Regions from separate parts of the Lysinibacillus sp. NPDC097195 genome, predicted to be linked through region 1. Evidence: riboswitches for the same ligand, from Rfam matches in the RefSeq annotation. Region 1 holds a riboswitch; each other region holds the start of a gene.
What was found. Region 1 has a riboswitch for cobalamin ahead of ACIQXI_RS04460 (ribonucleoside-diphosphate reductase subunit alpha). Riboswitches for the same ligand answer to the same signal wherever they lie in the genome.

Region 1 (3,595 bases):
TGAGAAGCCACAAGATGTCGTCTGTGCATCAGATACTTTAACCGCTTATTTAACAGCGCGTGTTACTTTTTTAGAACAGCTTGCAGCAAATGCCATACCGAGTCACATCATACTTGCTAATTTTTCAGGAGATGCAGCATGGTCGCGCTATATCGCAGGACTTGAGCAAGTTTTTGATGAAGTAGGGATGGATTGTCCACCTATAACAGGAAGTTCAGAATCCAATATGCCGACTCTGCAATCGGGCTTATCGGTGACAATGTTAGGCGAAATCCAACAAAGGGCATCATTTGAACGTGGAAAACTAAGTTGGTACACATATGGTGTGCCACTCGTTGGCCAAGAAGTGCTTGAACAGGCTGAAGATGTCGCCCAACTTCAGCCCATTTATCATGCATGGCGTGAGGAAATTGTCCAACAAGTGTGGCCGGTAGGATCGCAAGGACTGCAAGCTGAATTTTCACGACTTTTTGGTCAGCAACCACTTAAAAGTTCGTTGGATATGGCAAAATCTGCAGGACCTTGTGCCGTTATTTTACTCGGAATTGATCCACAGAAAGAGCAATTAGCACAAAAAATTTTTACTCGAAATTTTGAGAAACTGTGTAAAACTGCATTGGAATAGGGCTTGCTTCGAGCAAAAGTAAGATTTTTAAAATTGCAAGGGACAAAACACCTATTGAAACGAGAAACACAATATGTTAGATTAATTGAGAGATTGAAACACAATATATAGTATGTTGGACAAGCGGTACCAGTATGGTTTAAAAGGGAATTCGGAAATAGAGACATCTAAAGCCGAAGCTGTCCCCGCAACTGTAAATGCTGACAAATAATGAACATGCCACTGTGAAAAAACGGGAAGGCCATTATTTGAGTGAAGCATGAGCCAGGAGACCTGCCGAGTTGTTCAAGACAGCAACACATCTTCGGGGATTGAGAAGTGGAAGCGAGAGATTTGTCCACTTTGATGTGTACATATCCTTCATTTCCATTTCCAATTTTACAGCGATTACGCAACCGAACTATGGTGTGTAATCGCTTTTTTGATGTGTTGGCTGTTGAGAAAGGGAGAGAATGTAAAGATGACAATACAAATTGAACAGCACATGGCTAAGTTGAAGAAAAGTTACACGGAGGATGAGCTTGAAAGCTTTGTAAGATTATCGGATCGTTGGCTACGTAAAAATGAAGAGGCTACGTTTGAAGCTTGGGCGGATGCGATGATTTTACAAACACTTAGTCTAATCGATGAAGAAGAGCCCTATTGGACATTTGTCGCTGCACAAATTTACTTAGAAAAATTATATAGTCAATTTGCTACAAACCGTGGTGTTGCAAAGGAAGACGTTTATAAAGTCTTTCCGGAGCAGCTTGCACGCTATACAGAGGCAGGTCTTTATCATGCATGTTTAACGACAAAGTATAGTGAACAAGAGCTAGCGGAACTTGCATCCTATCTTGAACAGAGCCGTGATGAGCTATTTACATACATCGGTTTAAAAACATTAATGGATCGCTATGTTGTCCGTGATTATACGAAAACACCAGTGGAATTACCGCAGGAGCGTTGGATGGTCATTGCCATGACATTGATGCAAGATGAAACGGAAAATCGCTTAGAAAAAGTCCGTGAATCGTATTGGGCAATGAGTAATTTATATATGACAGTGGCGACACCGACATTATCTAATGCTGGAAAAACGCATGGTCAACTTTCAAGTTGCTTTATTGATACTGTGGATGATAGTTTACAAAGTATTTATGATACAAACACAGATGTTGCAACATTATCAAAATATGGTGGCGGTATTGGCGTGTATATGGGGAAAATCCGTAGTCGTGGCTCTTCTATTAAAGGCTTTAAAGGCGCGTCAAGTGGTGTGCTACCATGGATCAAACAACTTAATAATACAGCTGTTTCGGTGGATCAGCTTGGTCAACGTCAAGGGGCTATCGCCGTGTATTTAGATGTTTGGCATAAGGATGTCTTTACCTTTTTAGATTTGCGTTTAAATAATGGAGACGAGCGCTTACGTGCCCATGACATTTTCACCGGATTATGTTTACCAGATATCTTTATGGAAGCGGTCGAAGCTCGTGAAGATTGGCATTTATTTGATCCTCATGAAGTGCGTGAAGTGATGGGCTTCTCACTGGAGGATTATTATGATGAACAAAAAGGGCAAGGCTCTTTCCGTGAAAAATATGCAGCATGTATTGCCAATCCTTTATTAAGTCGGGAAGTCGTACCTGCGATTGATATTATGAAACGTATTATGCGCTCTCAACTTGAAACAGGTGTACCGTTCATGTTTTACCGTGATGAAGTGAACCGCATGAACCCTAATAAGCACGAAGGCATAATTTATAGTTCTAATTTATGTACTGAAATTTTCCAAAACATGTCGCCAACGCAATTTGAATCGATTACGTTAGAAGATGATGTTATTGTCACGCGTCGTAAACCGGGAGACTTTGTTGTCTGTAATTTATCGTCTGTCAATTTAGGTAAGGCAGTACCTGCTGACGTATTAGAGCGTTTAATACCGATTCAAGTACGCATGTTAGATAATGTCATTGCCTTAAACACCATTCCAGTAAAGCAAGCAGAGCGCACAAATACCCGCTACCGCGGTATTGGACTTGGCACGTTTGGCTGGCATCATTTACTAGCTTTGAAAGAAATTCAGTGGGAGTCGGATGAGGCCGTGGATTTTGCCGATAAATTATACGAGCAAATTGCTTATTTAACGATACGAGCATCAAATGACCTTGCGCGTGAAAAAGGGGCTTACCCACTATTCGAGGGCTCCGATTGGCAAACAGGAGCATATTTTGACAAGCGTAGCTATCACAGTGAACAGTGGCAAGCATTGCGCGCGGATGTTGCAAGCTATGGGATGCGCAATGGCTATGTGATGGCTGTAGCACCGAATTCATCGACATCTATTTTAGCAGGCAGTACAGCAACAATTGATCCGATATTCCAAAAAAGTTATTCGGAAGAGAAGAAGGATTACAAAATTCCAGTTACAGTACCGGATTTATCACCCGTGACGACTTGGTATTATAAGTCTGCGTACTTTATCGATCAAAACTGGACAATAAAACAAAATGCAGCACGTGCTCGTCATATCGACCAAGGGATTTCGCTAAATTTATATGTACAAAATACGATTCAAGCAAAAGACTTACTCGCGTTACATTTAAATGCTTGGGCAAGTGGTGTGAAAACGACTTATTATGTGCGCTCGACTTCTGTTGAGTTGCTAGAATGTGAGTCTTGTGCGAGCTAGGAGGAACAATTAATGACAACAATTACAAAACGAAAAATGATGGATAAGGAAGCGCCAAACCGTTCTACTGCTATTGTCAACGGGCGCTCTTCCAATATTTTAAACTGGGATGACGTACGATTTAGTTGGGCGTATCCAAAATATAAAAAAATGCTTGGGAACTTCTGGACACCTTTTGAAATTAATATGAGCAATGATGTTAAACAATTCCCAACGTTATCAACACATGAACAAGAATCATTTCTAAAAATTATCGGTTTACTAGCACTGCTAGACAGTGTGCAAACAGATTTTGC
Region 2 (3,595 bases), 130 kb from region 1:
TCAGGATTACGTTCAACAGTTGCTTCTTTTGAAACCGTAGTCCAGCCTGATTCTATATCGCCAAAAATATTTGTACCACCCGCCACAGTGACAAGTTCATTCATAAAATTTTGTGCTGCTGTAAAGACTTCCTTATCGCCACTGTCATAGACAAGGACGCGTAAATTTTGTTCACTTTGGGGTAATTTTGCCCGGACTGCATCGACATCTGCTGTCATCTGCTGAATCAATGCTTCCCCACGTTCATCCACACGGAAGATTTTTGCGATATTCCGAATATCCGTAAAAATATCATCTAACGTTGGTTTCGTAATACTTGAAGATGTATGTAAATAGGTGTGAATTCCAAGTGCTTCAAGCTCTTCAGGTGTACCCACCCCTTTTTCACTAAAGCCACTTTTCCAGCCTGCGTATAAAAAATCGGCTTCACTATCAATTATTTGTTCCTTTGTTGGATACTGTTCAGCTAGTACTGGTACTTTATCGTATGCTGCCTGTAGTGGTTCGTAAATTTGATCATCCAAATAAGCAGTGCCGACCATTGAATCCTCTAAGCCTAATGCCAACATGATTTCTGTGACATGCTGATTTAAGCTTATCGCCTTTTTTGGTGCTTCTGCATACACTTGTGTCGTATCGTTATTCTCAATCGTTACTTCAGTTGATGCTGTTTGTGCTGGTTCGATGTTTTCTTTTTGTGATGCATTCTGTGCGTCATCTTTCGCACTACACGCCACTAAAATACATAATAAAGCCATTGCAACAACTAGCCACTTGCCATTCCTTTTGATCATGTTTGTTCTCCTTTAAATTAAATTCATTTGTATAGATAGAAATCAATAGACTTCTGTGCTACTAAGTTTACGTTTTTTGCTTGACTAGCTCCTCGCACAAAGAACGGAAAAAACCCCCTTGTTTCCAAGAGGGCGGCATAGTGAAAAACAATGGTTATAAAACCAATCACTATCCCCATCCTCGTGGTTGTTAGTAAATATAATATATTGGCAGGTATCCTGGCTTAGGTTCAACATTTATACGTCTTCCCATAGTTCCACTACAGTGACAATTGTATAAACTCCCCATTTACAGTTGCGGGACAGCATCGGATTCACACCGATTTCCCTTTTAAGCAAATGGCAAAACCATTTGCACCAATATATAGAAGTATGCAGTTCTAAAATTAGCCTAGCAGAAGTTATTTTTGTTTTCAATGACAAAATAAAATCTAAAATGAATAATTATGAATTTTCCACCACTATCTAAACATAAACAACAACTATTTGACATGAAATGTTTTTACCTACTTTCTGTTACAATAAGTCTATAGGAAAAATAGAAATGAGGATTATTTTATGTATAAAACGATTGGTGTACTCGCACATGTCGATGCAGGCAAGACTACCTTTTGTGAGCAATTATTATTCCATACTAATAGTATTCAAACACGAGGAAGAGTGGATCATCAAGATACTTTTTTAGATAATCATGCGATTGAACAAGCGCGCGGCATTACGATCTTTGCTGAACAAGGCCGGATGCAAATTGGCAACGATACATATACAATAATTGATACACCTGGGCACGTCGATTTTTCACCAGAGATGGAGCGGGCAATTCGTGTGATGGACTACGCCATTATTATCGTCAGTGCTGTTGAGGGTGTACAAGGCCATACTGAAACGGTTTGGCAATTATTGCGCCAATACCACGTCCCAACGTTTTTCTTTATTAATAAAATGGATCGTGAAGGTGCAGATGTGGATGCTGTTATGAAGCAACTGCATAAAGAATGTTCGAGCGATATTCTCCTAATAGAAGCTCCACTTACGAATGATTCAGTTCATGGGCATATTGCAGAGTGGTTAGCCGAACGTGATGAACAACTTCTTGATGCCTTTTTAACAGAAACGATCGACGGCCAAATGTGCTTATCAAAGTTGCAAAAGATGATACAACAAGAGCAAGCGTTTCCATGTTTTATTGGTGCAGCATTAAAAGATGTTGGAATAAAAGAGTTTCTTTCACAGCTTCCTCTTCTTACAGAAGTGCATTTTGACAAACAAGCAACATTTCAAGGTGAGGTTTTTAAAATTCGTCATGATGGTACACAGCGCTTAACTTTTATCAAAGCTTTGCAAGGAACATTACATACTCGCCAAGACTTCACATTTGGTGATGTGACAGAAAAAATAACAGAAATTCGTTTATATAATGGGCACCGTTTTGAAACAACACAAAAAGTTCAGGCGGGAGAAATATTTGCCGTCAAAGGGCTAAGTCTAGCAAAAATCGGCGATATTTTAGGTGCTACACAACCCTCTCAACCGTATGAGCTGGTGCCTACGTTACAAGCTAAAGTACAATATGAAGGACAACAGCATATAAAAGAAGTTTTACAAGTATTCCGTTTACTTGAGGCAGAGGAGCCTTCCTTACGCGTTGTTTGGCATGAAAGATTCCAAGAAATCCATGTCCATATCATGGGTGTTATTCAACTTGAAGTATTAACTGAAGTTTTAAAAAATCGCTTTTCTTTTGCCCTTACTTTTGGTGAACCTAAAATATTATATATGGAAACAATTGCTTCGACCGTAACAGGCTATGGTCATTTTGAACCATTAAAGCATTATGCCGAAGTCCATTTATTAATGGAACCCAATAGCCGTGGTACAGGCAATACATTTGTCAATGCATGTCATGCGGATGATTTATCAGTTGGCAACCAACGCCTAATTGAAAAACATCTATTTGAGCGTGACCATCATGGTCTTTTAACAGGCTCCCCCGTTACGGATGTATGCTTTACTCTTTTGACAGGACGTGCGCATATTAAGCATACGGAGGGAGGCGATTTTCGCGAAGCCACTTTCCGTGCATTGCGCCAAGGGCTAGAACAAGCTGAAAATATATTGCTAGAGCCTTATTACCGCTTCAAAATGAAAGCATCAAATGATTATATCGGTCGTATGATGAACGATATCCAGCAAGCTAACGGCACTTTTGATGCGCCAATTTTAACCGAGGATCAAGTAATGTTAACTGGTCGTGTACCTGTTTCAACATTTATGCATTATAGTACTACCTTTGCCGCTTATACAAATGGCAAAGGCTCATTATCATTGCAATTTGATGGCTATAATATATGCCATAATAGTGATGAAGTAATCTCACAAATGCAATACAATAAACAAGCAGATCCTGACTATACATCCTCAAGTATTTTTTGTGCAAAAGGAAAGGGTTACTCCGTTCCTTGGAATGAAGCGAAGGCTGCGATGCATTGCTTGTAAGCAGTGATAGATAAGTAGGAGGAACAATGGCTTGAAAAAGTTTCGTGGGAAAAAGCGTTATTTTCGGAATATGTGGCACAATGCAAATGTCGAGTGCTATGATTTAGACTTTGAAAAAGATAGTTGGTTTGATTTATGGCACACACATTTAGATTTTTATGGATATGGCAATAATGACTTAAAAATAAGAAGAGAACATTGTAAAGCGCATATCGCGTTGTATTTAGATTTATTAGGAAAGCTCCAAACACTCGATCAACCATATCAATCATGGTTGGAAATAGTTGATGAAGATGCTAGTTTAG
Region 3 (3,595 bases), on a different contig from region 1:
TAGATTTAGTGCTGTTAGATATTATGATGCCCAATATGGATGGTTGGCAGGTTTGTCAGGAAATAAGGAAGTTTTGGGATGTACCAGTGATTATGTTAACAGCAAAAGGAGAACAAGCTGATATTGTAAAAGGGTTAACTATCGGAGCAGACGACTATATTTTAAAGCCCTTTGATGAGGAAGAGTTATTAGCCCGTATACATGCTGTTTTAAGAAGAACGAAAACTGAAGAAACAATCATTTTTTTTGAAGGGCTACGATTAAATAAAGATTCCATTGAAGTGTCTTTTGAACAACAGACTATTGCTTTAACGCCGAAAGAGTTTGCCATGTTAGCGCTGTTGCTTGATTATCAAAATAAAGTTTTCTCAAGAGAACATTTAATGAATACGGTTTGGGGATATAACGTAACAATTGATGATCGTACGATTGATTCCCATGTCCGCAATTTAAGGGAAAAATTGCGGAAAAGTGGCTTTCAGGTAGATGATTACTTACAGACAGTATGGGGCATCGGTTATAAATGGCATAAAGCCACTTGCAATTAGTAGAGACAAATAAAAAGAACAACCTCTGATGGAGTAATCCCAGAGGTTGTTCTTTTTATTTTGAAGCTAGTTCGTCTTCAGTAACCCATTTATGATTTTTCATTTCTTCACCAGTCGTTGTTAATGGAAAATCTATCATATAAACAGTCGTCTGTACTGCTTCATCAATACGAACAGTAGCATTTTCCATACCCTCCATATGCGCAGCATCTGTCTTAACTTCTGTGCCCGGTGCTAAAGGTGCCTCACCTGGATTCACTAATTCCTCATGTATTACCCATTTGTGATTTTCTACTTTTTTTCCACCAGTCGTCGGTTCATAGGAAATAATATAGGCAGTTGTATCATATGCCCCCACAATCGTTGCTTGTGCGCCTGCCATCCCTGCCATATGTCCTTCCTTAATAATAGCGGTACTGCCAACTGGATATTTAGGGTTTTCTGCAGTTTTTAAAGTGGGCGGAACTTCACCTGAGCTTGAATGTTTCATCGTGGAGTGATCCATTTCGTCTCCTTTGTCTGTTTGTGCTTGAGAATCTGTTGTGTCATTATTAGCAGTTTCCGACTTCGATGCATCCTCAGTGCATGCTGATAATAGTAGTAAAGCAAATACAGCAACTAAACTTAACAACCAATTTCTTTTTAATATCATGTGAAACTCCTCCTTACTAGTTAATTGTCTTTAATGTAACAAGTAAATGTGCAGAAAATATGGATTTGATTTTGTGCGAAATATTATTTGTCTGAAGTTGAAAAGATGAAAGAATAATTCCTATAAGGAAGAAGCTATAGACTACGATAATTATGTATGATAGAATCGTCATAATTTTAAAATTTCAGATACTAATGGTGTGACGCTTATTTAATGAGCGCCACTTAAAAGGGAAGTCGGTGTAAGTCCGACGCTGTCCCGCAACTGTAACGAGGAGTTCTATAATGATTCACCACTGTTTTCGAATGGGAAGGTAATTATAGATACGATGAATCGAAGCCAGGAGACCTGCCATTTAGTTCATACCTGTAATGCCCACGAGGATGCAAGCAATTACGGACAATGATGGATTCTTTCTGACTTTGTTTAGCCGAGGGTATTTCTATGCATTCTTGCGTAGAATACCCTTTTTTATTGCTTGCTTCGTCATTATTTTGAGTGATTAGGAGCTAGTAAACAGATGAATAAAAAATTTATATTTTTTGCTATTACCCTTGTTCTAGTATTAATTGCTTCCATGACGCTGGCAATTATGATTGGGTCGGTATCGATAACACCATTACATGTATGGAAGGTTATTCTGTCGAAAATTTCGATTTTCCCAAATTCGATTGAGGCTGATTGGAGTCGGTCACAGGAGATTATTATATGGCAAATTCGTGTTCCACGCGTACTGCTTGCAGCGATTGTTGGAGCAGGCTTAGCTATTGCTGGTGCAGCTGTGCAAGCCCTTGTCCGTAATTCGATTGCAGACCCGTATGTTTTAGGTATTTCTTCTGGGGCAACAGTCGGTGCAACGGCAGTCATTATTTTAGGAGCATTTTCATTTTTAGGAATCTATGCACTTTCGGTAGCTGCATTTTTAGGTTCTTTTATTGCCATGGTCATGGTCTTTCTCTTATCACGGGTTGGTGGACGTATTTCTATCTTCCGCTTGTTGCTAGCAGGAATGGCAGTATCGTTTATATTGTCTGCGACTTCTAATTTTATGTTAATGATGTCTAAAGAAGAGGGCGGTATAAAAGCGGTTATGTATTGGATGCTAGGCAGTCTTGCAGGAGCAAAATGGAGTAATATACTCATTCCCGTCATAATTTTTCTAATCGTCTTTGTTTTGCTATGGCTACATTATCGTCATTTAAATCTATTGTTACTTGGGGAAGAGGCGGCAGTCACGTTAGGTGTTAATTTACAACAGTTCCGAATACAGCTAATCCTGCTCGTATCATTATTAACAGGTGTGCTTGTTGCAGTAAGTGGTGCAATTGGTTTCGTTGGTTTAATAATCCCTCATATCGTACGTTTATTAGTAGGATCTAATTATAAATATGTCATCCCAATCAGTGCATTGTTAGGGGCAGTTTTCTTAGTGTGGGCAGATGCGATTGCGCGTGTATTAATTGCTCCAGAAGAAATGCCAATCGGAATTATTACGGCTTTTTGCGGCGGGCCATTTTTTATTTGGCTATTACGCCGTAACAATTATTCTTTTGGTGAAGGAGATTAGGAGCGATGACATTAGAAGCGAAGCGTGTATCATACTCCATTCAAGATCAACGCATATTAGAAGATGTAAGTATTCAAATAAAAGCAAAGCAATTTGTCGGTTTAATCGGTCCTAACGGAAGTGGAAAGTCGACACTATTAAAAAATATGTATCGTTTATTGAGGCCAGAAAGTGGTACTGTATTTTTGCATGAGCAAGATATTTTAAAGCAATCAAGTAAAGTCATTGCCAAAAAGTTAGCCGTTGTTAGTCAAGAAACGCCCGTGTTATTTGATTTTACAGTGAGAGATTTGGTAAGCATGGGTAGAACACCACATAAAAAACTTTTTGAGATGGATGATAAGGAAGACTTCACTATTGTAAAAGAGGCATTAGTGCAAACGGGTATTGCTCATTTAGAAACACGTAGCTTTAGTTCTCTTTCGGGAGGCGAAAAAAAGCGCGTGATGGTAGCGCGTGCACTAGCACAACAGGCACAAGTGCTAATTTTAGATGAGCCTACGAATCATTTAGATATTCAGCATCAATTACAATTAATGGATTTAATTCAAACATTGCATTTAACTGTTGTTGCTGCTTTACATGATTTAAACATGGCAGCTATGTACTGTGACTACATTTACGTTTTACAACAAGGTCGTATTGTACAATATGGGACACCAGAAGAAGTATTAACGCCTAAACTGCTGCAAGATGTTTTTGGCGTTAATGCCGATATCCAAACACATCCACTAACAGGAAAACCTTATTTAATATATTTAAGTGCCAGTCACTCACACAATTCTGAAACAATTTGAGTAGTAGTACTGTCATTAGGGTACATAAATA
Region 4 (3,595 bases), 150 kb from region 1:
AAATAAGTTCATCTCTTATGATTAAAGACAACAGCAGTAACCCTAAGGAAAATGTCATTTTTTCTAATGGATGTACAGACGCTAGTTTATTAATATAAGCATACTTATCAATAAGTAACATACTTTAACCCTCTTTATGCTTGCCGCGCATATAGCCTACGAAATAGCCAATAAAGCCAGCGCCAATCGCAGCTTGTAAGACGAATAATAAACTTTCAATCTCACCACTAGGTGGTTCCCACAAACTTTCAAACCATGGTTCATAGTCTGCATTTATTTCACCGATAGCTGCTTCAGCTTCTCCGTCTGCTCCACCAAATTCAGCACCTTTTTGAATAAAAAGAGGGATGATTGCTAACAGTACAACAATCCCAAGGAGCAATAAATTTTTTTTCATATTAATGTGCCTCCTTTGCTGACAATACACGTAAAGCTTTTAATTCGCTGACATTGTATTTTTTTAAGAAATTCATGACAATGACGGTTAAAATACCTTCACTAATGGCTAATGGAATTTGTGTTAGCGCGAAAATCCCTGCGAATTTAGTGAATGAAGCCATAAAGCCTCCTACTTCAGAAGGGAATGCTAGTGCTAATTGAACTGAAGTGACAACGTATGTACCTAAGTCCCCGAGCATCGCAGCAAAAAAGACAGCAAGTGAGAACGATAGGCCAATTTTTTGCGAACCTTTAAAGACGTAATAAGCGATAATCGGTCCTACAATCGCCATGGAGAAAGCATTTGCCCCTAAAGTTGTAATACCTCCATGCGCTAAAAGTAATGATTGGAACAATAAGACGATCGTACCGATGACACTCATCGCTAATGGTCCGAAAAGCACTGTCCCAAGTCCAACCCCGGTTGGATGTGAACAACTTCCGGTAACAGAAGGTATTTTTAAGGCAGATAAGACAAATGCAAATGCGCCTGATAATCCTAGGATCATTTTCGTTTCGGGATTTTCATCAATTGTTTTACGAATCGAACGCAATCCTAAAATGATGAATGGGATGGAAATGATCCACCAAAAAATCGCCCATTCTATCGGTAAAAATCCTTCCATAATATGCATAGCAAATGCGCGCTTTGGTACTAGTAAACATGCTAGTAAGAAATAACTAAGTTTCCAAAAAGATAATTTCACAATCTCTCCTCCTTAACAATTCCCATTGATTGTAGCGTGCGCAATAAAAAAAGCACTTCTCCAGTGTGGAAAAAGTGCATAGCTGAAAAAGCAAATCGATTTGTCATTTGCCAAGCCGCACACCTATCCTCGTAGGTTGAAACGATCACGTTTTTTTCGGCAGGTCTCCTGGCTTTAGTTCATCATTTTATAGGGTCTTCCCATCCTTTGGACAGTGACATTTTCTATAAAACTCCCTAGTACAGTGGCGGGACCGCGCCGGACTTGAACCGGCTTCCCTTTTAAGCGAAATGGCTACACTTCGCACCGAAAAAAGATGAAGTTGTGAGTTTTCACGACAAAGTGTAACATGTTTTTCCAGTCATTCGCTATCCTTTTTTTGTGAAAAATATTTTTACTTATAGAAAATTAAGATAAATGTAAGAGAATAGCGAGCAATTTCAACGGAATATTTGTTGAAATTTTATTAAAAATCTAATAAATGAAAAAGAACTGTTGAAAAGTATAAAAATAATAGGCTATGATAGAAATAGTTTTCCAATCATTTTATAAACTTTTATGTAAAAATTTCATATAGAAACATCATTAAGTGCTCGAAATAGTTCGAGATAATAGGGAAATCGGTGCAAATCCGGTACAGCCCCCGCTACTGTAATAGCTGATGAAATCGCAATGCCACTAAGAAACTGGGAAGGCGCGAAAGTAAAAGGAAGCTTAAGTCAGGAAACCTGCTTAGTTGATGGCATGCAAACTTTTCGGAGGGAGAAGTGGAGCGAGAACGGATATATGTTTATTCGTTTTATTTGGCTTCTACAAAACCTTTACTCTTCGACATTGAGTAAAGGTTTTTTCTTTTTCCAGTAAGTCAATAAGGGGAGAAAAACAATGACAACTTGGAATTTAGAGGGAATGAAAACCCATCTTTTTATTTGTAATGGTAGTAGTTGTATGAAAAAAGAGGCGGAGGAAATTACGTTAGCCATACGTGATGAAATCGAGAAATTATCACTCGATAAAGAAATACATACGACGAGAACACGTTGTAATGGCAGATGTAAAGATGCTTGTGTCGTTATAGCCTATCCACAAGGCAATTGGTATCGTGTGCCAACAGTAGAACACGGTAGGACACTCGTGCAAGATTTAAATCATGATTCTTTACATAGTGAGCATGTTTTTACATTGACGGAAGGTACGCTGAAACGAACACCACAAACAACAGCGATTAAAGGCATCGATAAGGTGAAAGAGGGGTAACAAATGGCGCAAAAAGGAAAGATTTTTGTTGTAGGTTTTGGACCTGGAGATTTTAAACACATTACGACACGAGCTGTAGAGGCATTGCAACAAAGTGAATTTATTATCGGCTATAAAACGTATGTTGAGCTTATTCAAGATTTAGTCAGTGCAAAGTCTATTGTAAGTACCGGTATGACCGAAGAAGTATCACGCGCTCAGGAAGCGGTTCGTCAAGCCGAGGCTGGCAATATCGTTGCGGTTATTTCAAGTGGAGACTCGGGCGTATATGGTATGGCTGGACTGGTCTATGAAGTACTCATTGAGCTTGGTTGGACGGAGGCCTCTGGGGTTGAAGTCGAAATCGTACCTGGTATTTCAGCTATTAATTCATGTGCAAGTTTACTAGGTGCCCCGATTATGCATGATTCGTGCACCATTAGTTTAAGTGACCATTTAACACCTTGGAATTTAATTGCTAAGCGTGTGGAAGCGGCGGCGATGGCCGATTTTGTTATTGCCTTATACAATCCGAAAAGCGGTCGCCGGACACGTCAAATTGTTGAAGCGCAACGAATTTTGCTTGAATATCGTTCGCCGGATACACCTGTAGGACTTGTGAAAAGTGCCTATCGAGATCGTCAGGAAATTACGATGACGACATTAGCAGAAATGCTCGACCACGATATCGGCATGTTAACGACGGTTATTATTGGTAATTCATCGACATTTTTCTATGACAATAAGATGATTACCCCGCGAGGCTATCAGCGTAAATATACGCTTGGAGAGGAAAAACAGCCTTTACGTCCACATCAGCGTTTAAAAGAAGAAAATGAACCGTGGGCGATGAATCAAGAAACAGGTACAGCACGCCATGACTTCGCTGCAGATCCAAATGCAGGACGCATTAAGAGCAGTATCGCGATTAACCCTGTAGCAGAAGCGAAAAAAACATCGTTAGAAATGGCAGCAACGGCACTTGCGATGGTAAAAGGGACAACTGATACAAAACCAACACCCAAATTGGTTCAACAAAAGATAGAGTCTATTTTTGAACTAGCTGTTAGTCCTGGGGTGGCAAATAAATTTTTCACGCCACAACAAATGATGACATTAGCTGAAGTTGTAGGGGAAGAAGGGACGATGGAATATACACCAGACCATCAAATTCATTTGAAAATTCCAACGACAGACCCTGAGACTATTACAGA

Region 2: linked by a shared signal. The riboswitch ahead of ACIQXI_RS05275 (ABC transporter substrate-binding protein) and the one ahead of ACIQXI_RS04460 (ribonucleoside-diphosphate reductase subunit alpha) in region 1 are both predicted to bind cobalamin.
Region 3: linked by a shared signal. The riboswitch ahead of ACIQXI_RS21090 (FecCD family ABC transporter permease) and the one ahead of ACIQXI_RS04460 (ribonucleoside-diphosphate reductase subunit alpha) in region 1 are both predicted to bind cobalamin.
Region 4: linked by a shared signal. The riboswitch ahead of ACIQXI_RS03705 ((2Fe-2S) ferredoxin domain-containing protein) and the one ahead of ACIQXI_RS04460 (ribonucleoside-diphosphate reductase subunit alpha) in region 1 are both predicted to bind cobalamin.

What each region holds. Positions count from the first base shown of each region.
Region 1 covers NZ_JBIWDP010000001.1:880,728-884,322, forward strand. The annotation lists gene ACIQXI_RS04455 (hypothetical protein) at 1-625, shown strand, start outside; cobalamin riboswitch at 733-921, shown strand; gene ACIQXI_RS04460 (ribonucleoside-diphosphate reductase subunit alpha) at 1,086-3,299, shown strand; gene ACIQXI_RS04465 (ribonucleotide-diphosphate reductase subunit beta) at 3,312-3,595, shown strand, end outside.
Region 2 covers NZ_JBIWDP010000001.1:1,015,579-1,019,173, reverse strand. The annotation lists gene ACIQXI_RS05275 (ABC transporter substrate-binding protein) at 1-794, opposite strand, end outside; cobalamin riboswitch at 987-1,171, opposite strand; gene ACIQXI_RS05270 (GTP-binding protein) at 1,353-3,290, shown strand; gene ACIQXI_RS05265 (hypothetical protein) at 3,322-3,595, shown strand, end outside.
Region 3 covers NZ_JBIWDP010000009.1:31,590-35,184, forward strand. The annotation lists gene ACIQXI_RS21080 (response regulator transcription factor) at 1-548, shown strand, start outside; gene ACIQXI_RS21085 (YdhK family protein) at 604-1,200, opposite strand; cobalamin riboswitch at 1,379-1,570, shown strand; gene ACIQXI_RS21090 (FecCD family ABC transporter permease) at 1,721-2,767, shown strand; gene ACIQXI_RS21095 (heme ABC transporter ATP-binding protein) at 2,773-3,564, shown strand.
Region 4 covers NZ_JBIWDP010000001.1:732,742-736,336, forward strand. The annotation lists gene cbiQ (cobalt ECF transporter T component CbiQ) at 1-121, opposite strand, end outside; gene ACIQXI_RS03695 (energy-coupling factor ABC transporter substrate-binding protein) at 125-397, opposite strand; gene ACIQXI_RS03700 (energy-coupling factor ABC transporter permease) at 399-1,145, opposite strand; cobalamin riboswitch at 1,287-1,471, opposite strand; cobalamin riboswitch at 1,717-1,895, shown strand; gene ACIQXI_RS03705 ((2Fe-2S) ferredoxin domain-containing protein) at 2,031-2,402, shown strand; gene cobJ (precorrin-3B C(17)-methyltransferase) at 2,406-3,595, shown strand, end outside.